DNA from 4 places in the Bacillus sp. AMCV2 genome. Region 1 is predicted to be linked to each of the others. Evidence: riboswitches for the same ligand, from Rfam matches in the RefSeq annotation. Region 1 holds a riboswitch; each other region holds the start of a gene.
The links. Region 1 has a riboswitch for S-adenosylmethionine ahead of AC0OMA_RS19905 (5-methyltetrahydropteroyltriglutamate--homocysteine S-methyltransferase). Riboswitches for the same ligand answer to the same signal wherever they lie in the genome.
Positions count from the first base shown of each region.

Region 2: another riboswitch for S-adenosylmethionine. It lies ahead of mtnK (S-methyl-5-thioribose kinase); the one in region 1 lies ahead of AC0OMA_RS19905 (5-methyltetrahydropteroyltriglutamate--homocysteine S-methyltransferase).
Region 3: another riboswitch for S-adenosylmethionine. It lies ahead of AC0OMA_RS06165 (bifunctional homocysteine S-methyltransferase/methylenetetrahydrofolate reductase); the one in region 1 lies ahead of AC0OMA_RS19905 (5-methyltetrahydropteroyltriglutamate--homocysteine S-methyltransferase).
Region 4: another riboswitch for S-adenosylmethionine. It lies ahead of AC0OMA_RS10255 (2-hydroxyacid dehydrogenase); the one in region 1 lies ahead of AC0OMA_RS19905 (5-methyltetrahydropteroyltriglutamate--homocysteine S-methyltransferase).

Region 1 covers NZ_JBVYIB010000002.1:3,859,411-3,862,769, forward strand. Annotated here, with positions in the region: gene AC0OMA_RS19895 (hypothetical protein) at 119-373, shown strand; gene AC0OMA_RS19900 (LURP-one-related/scramblase family protein) at 501-989, shown strand; SAM riboswitch class I at 1,055-1,161, shown strand; gene AC0OMA_RS19905 (5-methyltetrahydropteroyltriglutamate--homocysteine S-methyltransferase) at 1,155-2,282, shown strand; SAM riboswitch class I at 2,351-2,457, shown strand; gene AC0OMA_RS19910 (5-methyltetrahydropteroyltriglutamate--homocysteine S-methyltransferase) at 2,535-3,359, shown strand, end outside.
Region 2 covers NZ_JBVYIB010000002.1:1,420,096-1,423,454, forward strand. Annotated here, with positions in the region: gene mtnA (S-methyl-5-thioribose-1-phosphate isomerase) at 1-237, opposite strand, end outside; gene mtnK (S-methyl-5-thioribose kinase) at 245-1,438, opposite strand; SAM riboswitch class I at 1,531-1,687, opposite strand; gene AC0OMA_RS07560 (carbon-nitrogen family hydrolase) at 1,771-2,550, opposite strand; gene mtnE (methionine-glutamine aminotransferase) at 2,645-3,359, shown strand, end outside.
Region 3 covers NZ_JBVYIB010000002.1:1,175,534-1,178,892, reverse strand. Annotated here, with positions in the region: partial or broken gene AC0OMA_RS06175 (CvfB family protein) at 1-699, opposite strand, end outside; gene AC0OMA_RS06170 (YajQ family cyclic di-GMP-binding protein) at 798-1,289, shown strand; SAM riboswitch class I at 1,396-1,513, shown strand; gene AC0OMA_RS06165 (bifunctional homocysteine S-methyltransferase/methylenetetrahydrofolate reductase) at 1,603-3,359, shown strand, end outside.
Region 4 covers NZ_JBVYIB010000002.1:2,034,881-2,038,239, forward strand. Annotated here, with positions in the region: gene AC0OMA_RS10250 (FGGY-family carbohydrate kinase) at 1-602, opposite strand, end outside; gene AC0OMA_RS10255 (2-hydroxyacid dehydrogenase) at 620-1,654, opposite strand; SAM riboswitch class I at 1,738-1,829, opposite strand; gene AC0OMA_RS10260 (molybdopterin oxidoreductase family protein) at 1,977-3,359, shown strand, end outside.

The DNA of each region.
Region 1 (3,359 bases):
TATTTTATCGTCGATAGTAACTATAGAACCAATCATCAACAAGAGCAAACAGCGTAATTCAAGACTATTTTCAGGTCATCAGGTTATACTGTTTTAGAGGGACAGTTTCTCGTTATTTATTGATTTAGAATTTTTTGAATACTTTTTGACTTTTTATCCGTACAATAGAGAGTACCAAAACTTTTTTTGGGAGGTATGTAATATGATCCTATTTATTATCATCGCATTATGCGGCTATCTTCTTTTTTCTTTCAGCAAGGACAATCGCCGCAAACCGCAAAAGACAAGCCCTCTGCCAGCAGCTGCACCTCATCACAACAACCTAATCGACCTTGACGCCATCCGCCAAAAACGCCGGATGCATCTTTCCTAATTCTATATTTCAAACGAAAAGGCTGCTGATCACGCAGCCTTTTAAAATTGTTTTGATTTAGAGCCTGAAACCTTTTCGCCACCTATCCGTAATTTCATACAAGGCAAACCCAAAGGAGACTTCAGCAATGATCGAGTTATTTATGAAACAAAAAATGTTCTCATTTAAAGATGCATTTCACATTTATGACCGGGATGAACAAGAAACATTCAAGGTGGAGGGACGTTTTTTCTCGTTAGGAGACTCATTACAAATGACAGATACATCCGGAAAAACGCTCGTTTCCATAGAACAAAAACTAATGTCTTTATTGCCGCGCTATGAGATTTCAATTGGCGGGAAAACAGTTTGTGAGGTAACGAAGAAAGTAACGTTTTTCAAACCGAAATTTGTGATTTCCGGGCTTAACTGGGAAATCGATGGTGATTTATGGAGGGATGAATTCCAGCTGACGGACGGGGAAAATGTCCGGATGTCAGTGAGCAAAAAGTGGCTCAGCTGGGGTGATTCCTATCACTTGCAGATTGCAAACGAGGAAGATGTTCTGATTTGCACTGCCATCGCTATCGTGCTTGATATGGTTTTATATAACGATGAAGATGAAAGTATTTTCTAAAAAGCATTGACAATTGATCCAAAAGTAATAATATTAAGATAATTGAAATCTGAATATGAAGTTGTACCTTATCAAGAGAGGTGGAGGGACTGGCCCTATGATACCCGGCAACCGCTGTTTCAAACAGAATGGTGCTAAATCCTTAAGAACATTGCGTTCTTGCAGATGAGGCGGAGATTTGATCGTTCAAGCTCTTCCTTCACAAAGGAAGAGCTTTTTACATGCTCAATATTCGGCAGTTTGCTTCGTTCCGTTCCGGTGAAGGAAGCCCGGCAAAAAAAAGCGACTGGTGAGATGACAGCGGAACAGCTTCGTGATATCGAAAATCAAGAGATCACCCGCATCGTGGAAAAACAAAAAGAAATCGGTCTCAACGTGGTAACAGACGGGGAATTCCGGCGTTCCTGGTGGCATTATGACTTCCTGGAAGGGCTTGACGGTGTGGAACCGTTCATCCCGGCTGAGGGGATTCAGTTCCATAACACAAAAACGAAAGCGCGCAGCATCAAAGTGACGGGAAAACTCGATTTTACGAGCCACCCAGCGCTTGCTGATTATCAATTTTTACATGAGATTGCCGGTAACGCGACGCCAAAATTGACCATTCCCAGCCCAAATATGCTGTTTTTTGGCGAAAAGGCGGATAAAGGGATTTATGACGATCAAGAGGAATACTTTCATGATCTGGCCCAAGCGTACAAAAAAGCAATCAAAGCCTTCTATGATGCTGGCTGTCGTTATCTCCAGCTTGATGATACGTCATGGTCTCTCTTCTTTGAGGAAAAAGGCAGAGAGGTTGTCCGGGCGCTCGGCGGTGATCCAGAAACATTGCCAGCCATATTTGCCAAAACAATTAACGATGCCGTCGCAGACCGGCCTGACGATTTAACGATCACAATGCACATTTGCCGCGGCAACTTCCGCTCAACCTGGGCGGCATCAGGAGGGTACGACGCTGTAGCGGAAACGATTTTGGACGGCTTAAACCTTGACGGCCTTTTCTTGGAATACGATGATGACCGCTCAGGAAATTTTGATCCGCTCCGTTTTGTGAAACGCAAGGATCTGCAAATTGTGCTCGGCTTGATCACATCGAAATACGGCGAGCTTGAAAATCCTGAGGATGTGAAACGCCGCATCAATGAAGCCGCGCGTTTTGTCAGCTTGGACCAGCTATGCCTGAGCCCGCAGTGCGGTTTCGCCTCTACAGAAGAAGGCAACCTTCTGACAGAGGAGCAGCAATGGGCAAAGCTTCGCCATGTCATCGACATTGCCAACGATGTGTGGAGATAATCTATCATTGACAGAAATAGAAAATGTGTGAATAATAGATACTATCAGAAAATTTCATAAAAAGGTTTTCCTTATCAAGAGAGGTGGAGGGACTGGCCCTGCGATACCCGGCAACCGCTGTTTAACAGAATGGTGCTAAATCCTTTAGAGCAATGATTGCTCTTGAAGATAAGGTTGAGATTGTCACGCAAGCTCTTCCTTATCCAAAGGAAGAGCTTTTTTATATTTGAATGGAAAGAAGGAATGGACAACATGTCACAACAAACAACACCCGCAGAACAAAAATCACTTCAAAGAAAAAAACCGCCGTTTCGCGCGGATCAAGTCGGAAGCCTGTTGAGATCTGAGCCCGTCAAAAAAGCGCGGCTGCAAAAAGCGGCCGGCGAAATGACGGCTGAACAGCTTCGCCAAATTGAAAACGATGAAATCATCCGCATTGTGGAAAAACAGAAGGAAATCGGCCTGAACGTCGTGACAGACGGGGAATTCCGCAGAGCATGGTGGCACTTTGATTTCCTGGAAAACTTAGATGGCGTTGAGCCGTTTACTCCTGAGCACGGAATCCAATTCCATAACGTACAGACAAAAGCACGCGGCATTAAAGTCACAGGTGATATCGACTTTTCAACTCACCCAATGCTTGAAGATTATTCATTTCTCCATAGCATTGCCGGTGACGCGACGCCAAAGATGACGATTCCAAGCCCGAATATGCTGTTTTTCCGCGGAAAACTGGAAAAGGATGCGTATAAAAAAGATTATCACCTTTTCCAGCATGATGTATCCAAAGCATATAAAAAAGCGATTCAAGCATTTTATGACAGAGGCTGCCGCTACCTCCAGCTTGATGATACAGCGTGGGCCGTTTTCTTATCAGAAAAAGGCTTAAAACAAATCGAAGCGTTCGGAACAACGCCTGATGAGCTTCGCCAGCTGTTTGCGAAATCGATTAACGACGCGATTGCAGACCGCCCGGATGACTTGACGGTAACCATGCATATTTGCCGCGGCAACTTCCAGTCCACTTGGACAGCGGAAGGCGGCTATGACGCAGCCGCCGAAACCATTTTTGACGGC
Region 2 (3,359 bases), 2.4 Mb from region 1:
GAATTCCGTGACATTATCTGTTTCAATGTTTTTGGCAGCAAGCGCTAGTCCGAAGGCAGCCGTAATGCCGATCGCCGGAGCGCCCCTTACTTTTAGCGTGACAATCGCTTCAAATACATCCTCTTTCGTCGTCAGCTCTAAATATTCCGTCTCATCAGGAAGCTTTTGCTGATTTAAAATGGTAATAGCTGTTTCTTTCCATTCAACAGAACGTGGAACAGCAAATGAATGGGTCATGAATGGATCATTCCTTTACAAGTAACTTAAATAATTCAATAACATCTGTTATCGTTTTGAATTCCGAACGTTTTTCGATAAAGGCTGTGCCGGTTTCGAGCGCCAGGCGTTTTCTGCCGATTCGTTTATCAAACGGCACGATCGTATCCAGGTCAGCTACATGGGCAAGGCCGATCGTGCGTCGTATCAGCTCACAGCCCGCAAATCCGATTGCTTCTTCAAAAATATGGCTGAGCGTATCAGTGAGGTAACCGTCGATGTTGGCGTAAACATCCAGACTGTCCTTCTGCCAGGCTTCACTAAACGTCTCTTCAAACGTTTCCCAGACCTGGTTGACATGTTCATATAACGGCTCTCTGTCAGCCCCGTCACGGCTGAGTGCGTTCAAAAATAAGTTGGCGATAAATTGCCCTACATCAAAGCCGATCGGTCCGTAAAAAGCAAACTCAGGATCAATCACCTTTGTTTCGTGTTCACTTGCGAAAATGCTTCCTGTATGCAAATCACCATGAATCAACGTTTCTGCAGACGTTAAAAATGACTTTTTCAGCTTAGCGGCTTCGATTTTAACGCTGTCATTATTCCAAAGCTTTTCGACAAAAGGACGGAGCTCTTCTTCAAAATCATTTGTGTCATGGTCGAAGAAAGGATCTGTAAAAACAAGTCTTTCCGTAATGTCGCATAGCTCTGGATTTGTAAACTGTTTAACAAGCTGTTTTTTCACCTTAGGTTCAAGCGCGTAATCTGATGAGTAGAAAAGTGTTTTTCCTAAAAATTCACCGATGTGCTGTGACAGATGAGGATAGTTTTCACCCTCAATGAGTCCTTTTCTTGCGATCTTGAGGTGAGAGAGATCCTCCATGACGGTAACCGCCATTTCCGTATCAGAATAAAACACTCTTGGAACCAGGTGAGGCACATGCTCGCCCTGACGGATGAGAGCGCTGCTTTCGATTCTTGCACGGTCGATTGTCAGCGGCCAGCTTTCTCCCACCACTTTTGCATACGGAACCGCCTGTTTAATGATCAATGCCCTGTCATGTTCTTGATCATAAATATGAAAAACGTAATTTAAGTTGCCGTCTCCGATCTCCTGGCATGTCAGCGTGCTTTTGCTTGGAAAAAGGCCAAGCTTCACCGCCAACGCCACAGCGGAGCTTTCATTTAACGTTTCGTATAAAGGTGTTTTTGTGACTCCCATCATCATAACCTCCAATTATGTAATCACTTAATATGTGGCCGTAAAAAAGCCTCCTTCTCAGAGAGAAGGAGGCTTAACATCTATGTCCGCCTCTCTTATCTCTCAGATCAGATCTGAATGGAATTAGCACCGTGCCTTAAGAGACTAGCGTCTCGGCGCGAAAAAGATGCGCCCCATTTCACAATGGAATTACGGTCGGTTGCTGTTGGGGTCAAAAGGCCAAATCCCTCGCCCAACTCTCGATAAGAGAATATATTCACTTGTTTGACAATTCTAATTTATCAGTTGATGAACATGGTAACAGGTAATTTAGTTAGTTGTCAATATATTTTTTAATATAAATCTTTTCTGATATCATCGAAAACAGGAATGCTCTCCCGAACTTCTGCGCTTTCTTGAAGGTCAATTTCCGCTCGGACTATGCCTTCTTCCCGGCCGCCTTCAGCAAGTACACGCCCCCATGGATCAATAATCAGACTATGACCTGCAAATTCATTATCCGGATTTGAACCGGTACAATTGCAGGCTGCGACAAAGCATTGGTTTTCAATGGCCCGCGCAATAAGCAGGCTTTTCCAATGATCAAGGCGGGGAAGAGGCCATTCCGCAGAAATAAACAGCACGTTGGCGCCTTTTGTCGTATGTTTTCTGATCCATTCCGGAAAACGGATATCGTAACAGATCAATCCTGAGCTTTTGACGCCGTCAAGCTCAAAGTATCCGTCTTCGGAACCGGCTGATAAATACAGATGCTCATCCATCAGCTGAAAAAGATGGGCTTTTCTGTACTCTTTAATGATTTGCCCTTCCTTATCCGCGATGTACATTGTATTATAAACATCAGAATTCTCCCTGACAGCGACCGATCCGGCGACAATATGAACACCATGTTTTTTTGCCGTTTTCTTCAGCCAGCTCTGAGCGGAGCGGCCGTCTTCGTCAGCGAGTTCATCAAGATTGGCCAGATCATATCCGGTCGTCCATAATTCAGGCAGAACAAGAACATCAGCATGTTTGCTTTCTTTTTCGATGAAAAATTCAGCTTTTTTTATATTTTCCGAAGGTTTTCCGTATGAAATATCAAATTGAAGACAAGATATCGTCCATTTCATCTTTTTAACACCCCAAATTTTTCTTTACTTTTTTCATTTAACCATATATGATGATGGACTATCATTTCAAGATTTTTTTAGAAGGTGAGAATAGATGAAATTTGAACAGTCTCATGTATTGAAGGAATTGCCTAAACAATTCTTCGCTTCTCTGGTGCAGAAAGTGAACCGAAAGCTCGCAGAAGGACATGACGTTATCAATCTAGGACAGGGAAATCCAGATCAGCCGACTCCTGAACATATTGTCGAGGAGATGAAACGAGCTGTTGCTGATCCTGAGAATCATAAATATTCGTCTTTTCGCGGCTCATACCGTCTGAAGTCAGCGGCTGCTGCATTTTACAAAAGAGAATACGGCATTGATCTGGATCCGGAAACCGAAGTCGCTGTATTATTCGGCGGAAAAGCCGGTCTAGTCGAGCTCCCGCAATGCTTGTTGAATCCCGGTGATACGATTTTGGTTCCCGATCCGGGTTATCCTGATTACTGGTCGGGTGTCACACTTGCAAAAGCGAAGATGGAAATGATGCCGCTCGTAAAGGACAGGGCGTTTCTCCCTGATTACAGCAGCATAGCCGCTGAAGCAAGGGAACAGGCGAAATTGATGTATTTAAATTATCCGAATAATCCGACCGGAGCTGTTGCTACTTCCGAGTTCTTTGAAGATACCGTGCGTTTTGCGACTGAAAACGGAATCTGCGTCGTTCACGATTTTGCTTACGGCGCTGTAGGATTTGACGGCTGCAAGCCTTTAAGCTTTTTGCAGACTGAAGGTGCGAAGGATATCGGAATTGAAATTTACACGCTGT
Region 3 (3,359 bases), 2.7 Mb from region 1:
GCATCCTGTTTTCTCGGTAGCAGCGACAAGTTTACTGAACCGTCTTCTTTCACTTGAATCACCCGTCCTGTGACTCTTGAACCCAGTCTTGGCTCCTCTTTTCTTTCTGACGGGTGAATAAAACAGCGGATACCGTCATCCGTGATCACGAATGAACCCGATGCGATCAGCCTGTACACCGTACCTGTCAGCTCTTTATTCATCAGATCTTCTGAAGCGTCGGTAAACAGTTCGCTGATGATATCTTCCGGCGCTGGTTTCGCAAACATGCGCCCCCGGTTCGTCACCTTCAGCATACAGTAAAGTTTGTCCCCTTTTTGCGGCCAGACATCTTCGTACGGGGGCAAATGCTCAGTTGCGACTAGTGCGTCCTTCGATAAACCGACATCAACGAAAACGCCCATATCTTCCACTTTATCTACCACTTCAACCCAGCCATATTCATCCGCGCTGATGACCGGAATTTTCATCGTGGCCGCAAGCCTTTCCTGCTGGTCGACGTATATAAAGACTTCTACTTCGTCTCTGTCCTCGATATCCTCAGTCATTTCACTGTTATGTAAGAGAATCGTATCTTCCCCATCGGTTAAAAAGTAACCGAAGTCGGTTTGGTGATCTATACTCAAGGTTAATTGCTGCCCTGGTCTCATGCTATCGTCCTTCCTGTTCCGCTTATTCCTCTGCGGATTTTGTTAACATTTTTTCCAATCATCACAAATTGATTCTTTGTTCTGTTGGAAGTTTCTCTTTATTCTACTATAATCAACACATAAGTTAAATGTTATGGAGGTTTTCATATGGCAAAAGAAAGCTCATTTGATATTGTATCCAAGGTGGAATTGCCTGAAGTGCAAAACGCAATCCAAATCGCACTGAAGGAAATCAGTACCCGATATGACTTTAAAGGCAGCAAAAGCGACATTTCTTTAGATAAAGAGGAGCTGGTCCTCGTTTCCGATGACGAATTCAAATTAAGCCAGCTGAAAGATGTGCTGGTCAGCAAATTGATTAAACGAAACGTACCGACAAAAAACATTGATTACGGCAAGGTTGAAAACGCGTCAGGCGGAACGGTACGCCAGCGTGCAAAGCTTGTTCAAGGCATTGACAAGGACAACGCAAAAAAAATCAATACGATCATCAAAAACTCCGGACTGAAAGTAAAGTCTCAGGTGCAGGATGATCAAGTGCGTGTCACCGGAAAAAACAAAGATGACCTGCAGCAGCTTATCTCAGCTGTGCGGGGAGCAGATCTGCCAATTGACGTTCAATTTATAAATTTCAGATAAATTTTCTGATTCCTATTGATTATTGTCTTTATTTTCGGTAAATTTGGAGAAAGGGAAAAACGCCAGGTATCTTTTGGCACTTCCTGACACGAAAATTTCATATCCGTTCTTATCAAGAGAAGCAGAGGGACTGGCCCGACGAAGCTTCAGCAACCGGTGTAATGGCGATCAGCCATGACCAAGGTGCTAAATCCAGCAAGCTCGAACAGCTTGGAAGATAAGAAGAGACAAAATCACTGACAAAGTCTTCTTCTTAAGAGGACTTTTTTTATTTCTCTTTTTTCCTTGCTGATGTGAATAAAGGAGGCAGACAATGGGACTTTTAGAAGATTTGCAAAGACAGGTGTTAATCGGTGACGGCGCCATGGGGACACTCCTCTACTCCTATGGCATTGACAGGTGTTTTGAGGAGCTCAATATTTCAAAGCCGGAGGAAATTCAGCGCATACATAAAGCGTACGTTGAAGCGGGAGCCAACATTATTCAAACGAATACGTACGGGGCCAACTATATTAAATTATCCAGACACGGGCTTGAGGATGACATCAAAAAAATGAATCAGGAAGCCGTAAAGATCGCGCGGGCTTCAGCAGGCGATGCATACGTGCTTGGAACGATGGGCGGCATACGCACATTTAATAAAAACGCGTACAGTCTTGACGAAATTAAGCGCAGCTTCCGCGAGCAGCTGTACCTGCTGCTGCATGAAGAGCCGGATGGCTTGCTGTTAGAAACATATTATGATTTGGAAGAAGCCCGTGAAGTGCTGAAAATCGCGCGCAAAGAGACTGATCTTCCGATTATGCTCAATGTCTCCATGCACGAGCAAGGCGTATTGCAGGACGGAACGCCGCTTTCTGACGCATTGCGCTCGATTGCGGATCTCGGAGCTGATATTGTCGGCATTAACTGCCGCCTCGGCCCTTATCACATGATTGAAGCGCTCAGCGAAGTGCCGATTTTTGATGACGTATTCTTATCCGTTTATCCGAACAGCAGTCTTCCTTCGCTTGAAGAGGGACGGCTCGTCTATGAAACAGACGACACGTATTTTCAAAACAGCGCGTCAGAATTCCGTAAGCAAGGCGCGCGGATTATCGGCGGCTGCTGCGGCACAACGCCGAATCACATCCGGGCGATGGCGGAAGCAGTTGGCGGGCTGGCTCCGATTACGGAAAAAGAAGTCAAAACCCGGGCGAAAGAATTCATTTCTGTTCATCATGAGCGAACCGAGCCCGGCCTGGATGAGATCGCGGCGAAAAAACGCTCTATTATCGTAGAACTGGACCCGCCAAAAAAACTAAGCTTTGACAAATTTCTATCGGCGGCGGCTGAATTAAAAGAAGCGGGAATCGATGCCCTGACACTCGCCGACAATTCTCTGGCGACCCCGCGGATCAGCAATGTTGCCTGCGGCGCCCTTGTCAAGCAGCAGCTCGATATGCGTTCCCTTGTCCATATTACGTGCCGTGACCGTAACATTATCGGCTTACAGTCACATTTAATGGGCCTTGATACGTTAGGGCTGAATGACGTGCTTGCTATTACAGGTGACCCTTCTAAAATCGGGGATTTTCCTGGTGCGACGTCTGTATATGATTTAACATCTTTTGATTTAATCAGGCTGATCAAACAATTCAATGAAGGTCTGTCTCTGTCTGGAAAACCGCTCGGCAAGAAAACGAATTTCTCAGTTGCTGCTGCATTTAATCCTAACGTCCGCCATCTGGATAAAGCGGTAAAACGGCTTGAGAAAAAAATAGATTGCGGCGCAGATTATTTTGTTTCTCAGCCTGTCTATTCCGAGCAGCAGCTTGTCGATATCCATAATGAAACAAAACATCTGAAGACGCCGATCTATATCGGCATCATGCCGCTGACAAGCAGCCGGAATGCCGAATTCATCCATAATGAAATTCCCGGCATTAAGCTGTCTGATACGATTCGCGAAAAAATGGCCCATGCCGGTGAAGATAAAGAAAAGCAAAAGGCGGAAAGCCTTGCGATTGCACGCTCCCTGCTGGATACGGCATGCGAGCTGTTCAACGGCATCTACTTGATAACGCCTTT
Region 4 (3,359 bases), 1.8 Mb from region 1:
GGAGAAAAGCCAAATATGTCGCACATCTCTACTGACCAAGTGTTTTGCTTCACATCAAACAACAGGGTTTCTGTTGCCTGTGATGGTTCATATGTTAATATTCCGCTCAGTTGGTACGTCACCCAATCACTGATGCTAGTAAAGCTTGCAGTCTTTTCCCATAAAGAGGGCTGGCGCTGTTTTAATCCATAAAGCTTGAGCGCAGAAAAAAGTGCGGTTGGCAGGCGGCCTGTGCGGCTGTATATCTCTTCCCGATCGGGAATGCTCGCCTCCCACTCTCGACCGCGATTATCGATGTTCGGCAACCCGAGAAAAGGATTGCCGTTTTGATCGATCAGAACAATTCCCTGTCTTTGGCTCGTCGATGTCAAACCAATGATGTCAATATCATGCGAACGGGATAGCGCACGTTTTGCCAAATTCATCACCTGCTTCCACAGCACCTGAGGAGAAAAATAACGGCTGTCCGGGTAAAGCGTCTCTGTGGAATACACAATGTCCTCCCGTTCAACTGTTAGAACACTGCCAGTTACACTCACGACCGCTACCCTCGCATTGCCTGTGCCAATATCAAAAACGAGATAGCCTTTTTGTTTTTTCATTCTCTTAGCCTCCTTTCTTATCCCCCTGTTTTCAGTTCGTCCTTGTTATACACTGTCGGAATATTAAGAGTTTTTTCACCCTTCCACTTTTTGAGGGCTTCATTCAGTATCGTCACGTGATGATCCTCCACTTCAAATGTTGCTCCAGCGAGATGCGGTGTTGCCAGAACATTAGGCAATGAAATCAATTCATAATCTGATTCCTCTGGAGGTTCATGATAAAAAACGTCTAATATCGCACCTCTGATTTTATGTTCTTTTAATACAGATAAAAGATCTTCACGGTTTACAACAACTGCTCTTGAAGTGTTGACGAAAATCGCACTCTCTTTCATCAGATCAAAATACTTCCGATCAATAAGTCCAAGTGTTTCCTCAGTACGAGGCAGATGGACAGAAACGATATCACTGTCTGAAAACACCGTTTTAAGAGATACTTTTTCATACAGCGGATGATCGTCTTGAATGTATGGATCGTAATACTTTATTTTACAGTCAAATGCAGTCAGCAGTTTTGCAATCCTTTGACCAACCGCCCCGAACCCAATCATGCCAACCGTTTTTCCTGATAATTCATTTCCTTTAAATTTGACATAAGCCTGTAGGTAATCACTGTCCCACTTTCCATCCTTCAGCCATTGATTCGAGACGCTGGTATGGCGGAGAAAGGTAATCACATTTCCAATAAACATTTCAGCAACGGCTTGTGCATTCCGCCCTGGTGTATAAAAAACAGGTATGCCTCTTTTTGAGGCAGCTGCCACATCCACATTGGAGGGCATTCCCCTGCAAACACCGGCAAATGAAAGTTCGGGAACAGAAGCAAATACGCTGTCTGTTACCTGATCAAGCTCAGTAATCAAGCCTGTCGCATTTGTTGCTTTTAGCAGCTGAATGAGTTCATCTTCCCGATATGCCCGGCCTTGTTCCTTCCAAGATTGATAAGCAACTGAGCCAAACAAGTTTTCTAGCTCTTTTCGTCCTTCTTCGTTGTACGGTGCTGTAACCAAAACCGTCATGGTGCAAAACATCCTTTTCATCGTATTTTTCATAAAAAAAATCTCTTTCCGAAGATGGAAAGAGATTCATATATAGGCGCGCTCTGTTACAGGCAGACGCCGGTATAAACCTTGCTTTCCTATCTTTCAAGCTGTCGCTTGCTGGAATTGGCACAATAATGTTGCCGAGGTTTCATAGGGCCAGTCCCTCCACCTCTCTGGATAGAAAATGTTGAGTATGTAATTTTCAGAATAAAGAATACGTTTATCATAAAGAAGTCTCATATTGATGTCAATCTCTTTTTTCAGAATTGACGTTATCATCGGAAATGTTATAATTCTTACAAAATATCTAACTAGAGAGAGGAACTGGGCCATGAAATCTTTTGCCACACAACAAAACGGCATTTTCAAATCCGTTTGCTCGCTGGACTGCCCGGACCAGTGCGGATTGTTAATACATAAAAAAGACGGGAAAATCGTAAAAGTGCAAGGAGACCCTGATCATCCTGTCACAGCTGGAAACATATGCAACAAAGTCCGGAATATGACGGAGCGCATCTATGATGAAAAGCGGCTGACTACACCGCTCAAACGAACAGGTGCGAAAGGCCAAGCGATATTTGAACCGATTTCCTGGGAAGAGGCAATCGATACGATCACCTCCCGCTGGAAACAGCTGATTGATGAAGAGGGAGCTGAAAGCATACTTCCTTACAGCTTTTACGGAAACATGGGGAAATTGACAGCTGAAGGAATGGACCGCCGCTTTTTTTACCGCATGGGGTCAAGCCAGCTTGAACGGACGATTTGCAGCAAAGCGGGATCTGAAGGCTATAAATATACAATGGGCATAAGCGCGGGAATCGATCCTGAGGAAACTATTCATACAAAACTATTTATTTTTTGGGGAATCAATGCGGTCAGCACAAACATGCACCAAATTACAATCGCCCAAAAAGCGCGAAAACAAGGTGCCAAAATTGTAGTGATCGATGTGCATAAAAATCAAACAGGACGTCTCGCAGATTGGTTTATTCCAATAAAGCCTGGAACCGACAGTGCACTTGCTCTTGGCATCATGCACATTTTATTTAAAGAAAACCTTCATGATGAAGCATTTCTGTCCGAGTACACGGTTGGCTATGAAGAGCTCCGTGAACACGTGAAACAATATGATCCTGAAAAGGTGTCGATGATCACCGGTGTCAGTACCAAAGATATTTACCGACTGGCAAAAATGTACGGGGAAACCTCCCCTTCTTTTATCAGAATCGGAAACGGACCCCAGCATCACGATAACGGCGGGATGATTGTAAGGACGATTGCCTGTCTTCCGGCGATCACCGGCCAATGGCTGCACACAGGGGGCGGCGCAATTAAGCATAACAGCGGAATTTTAGAATATAACACAAATGCCTTGCAGCGGCCCGACTTATTGCAAGGGCGCACACCGAGTTCGTTTAATATGAATCAGCTTGGCAAGGTGCTTTTGGAAACAGACCCGCCGATTCGCTCTCTTTTTATTTACGGAACAAACCCGGCCGTCGTTGCGCCGGAAGCAAACAAGGTCAGACAGGGCTTGCTGCGGGAAGACTTGTTTACTGTGGTTCATGATTTGTTTTTAACGGAAACGGCTGCATATGCGGACATTGTACTGCCTGCAACATCCGCTTTTGAAAATACTGATTTTTACACCTCCTACTGGCACCATTACATTCAGCTTCAGCAGCCGGTGATCAAGAGATATGGGGAAAGC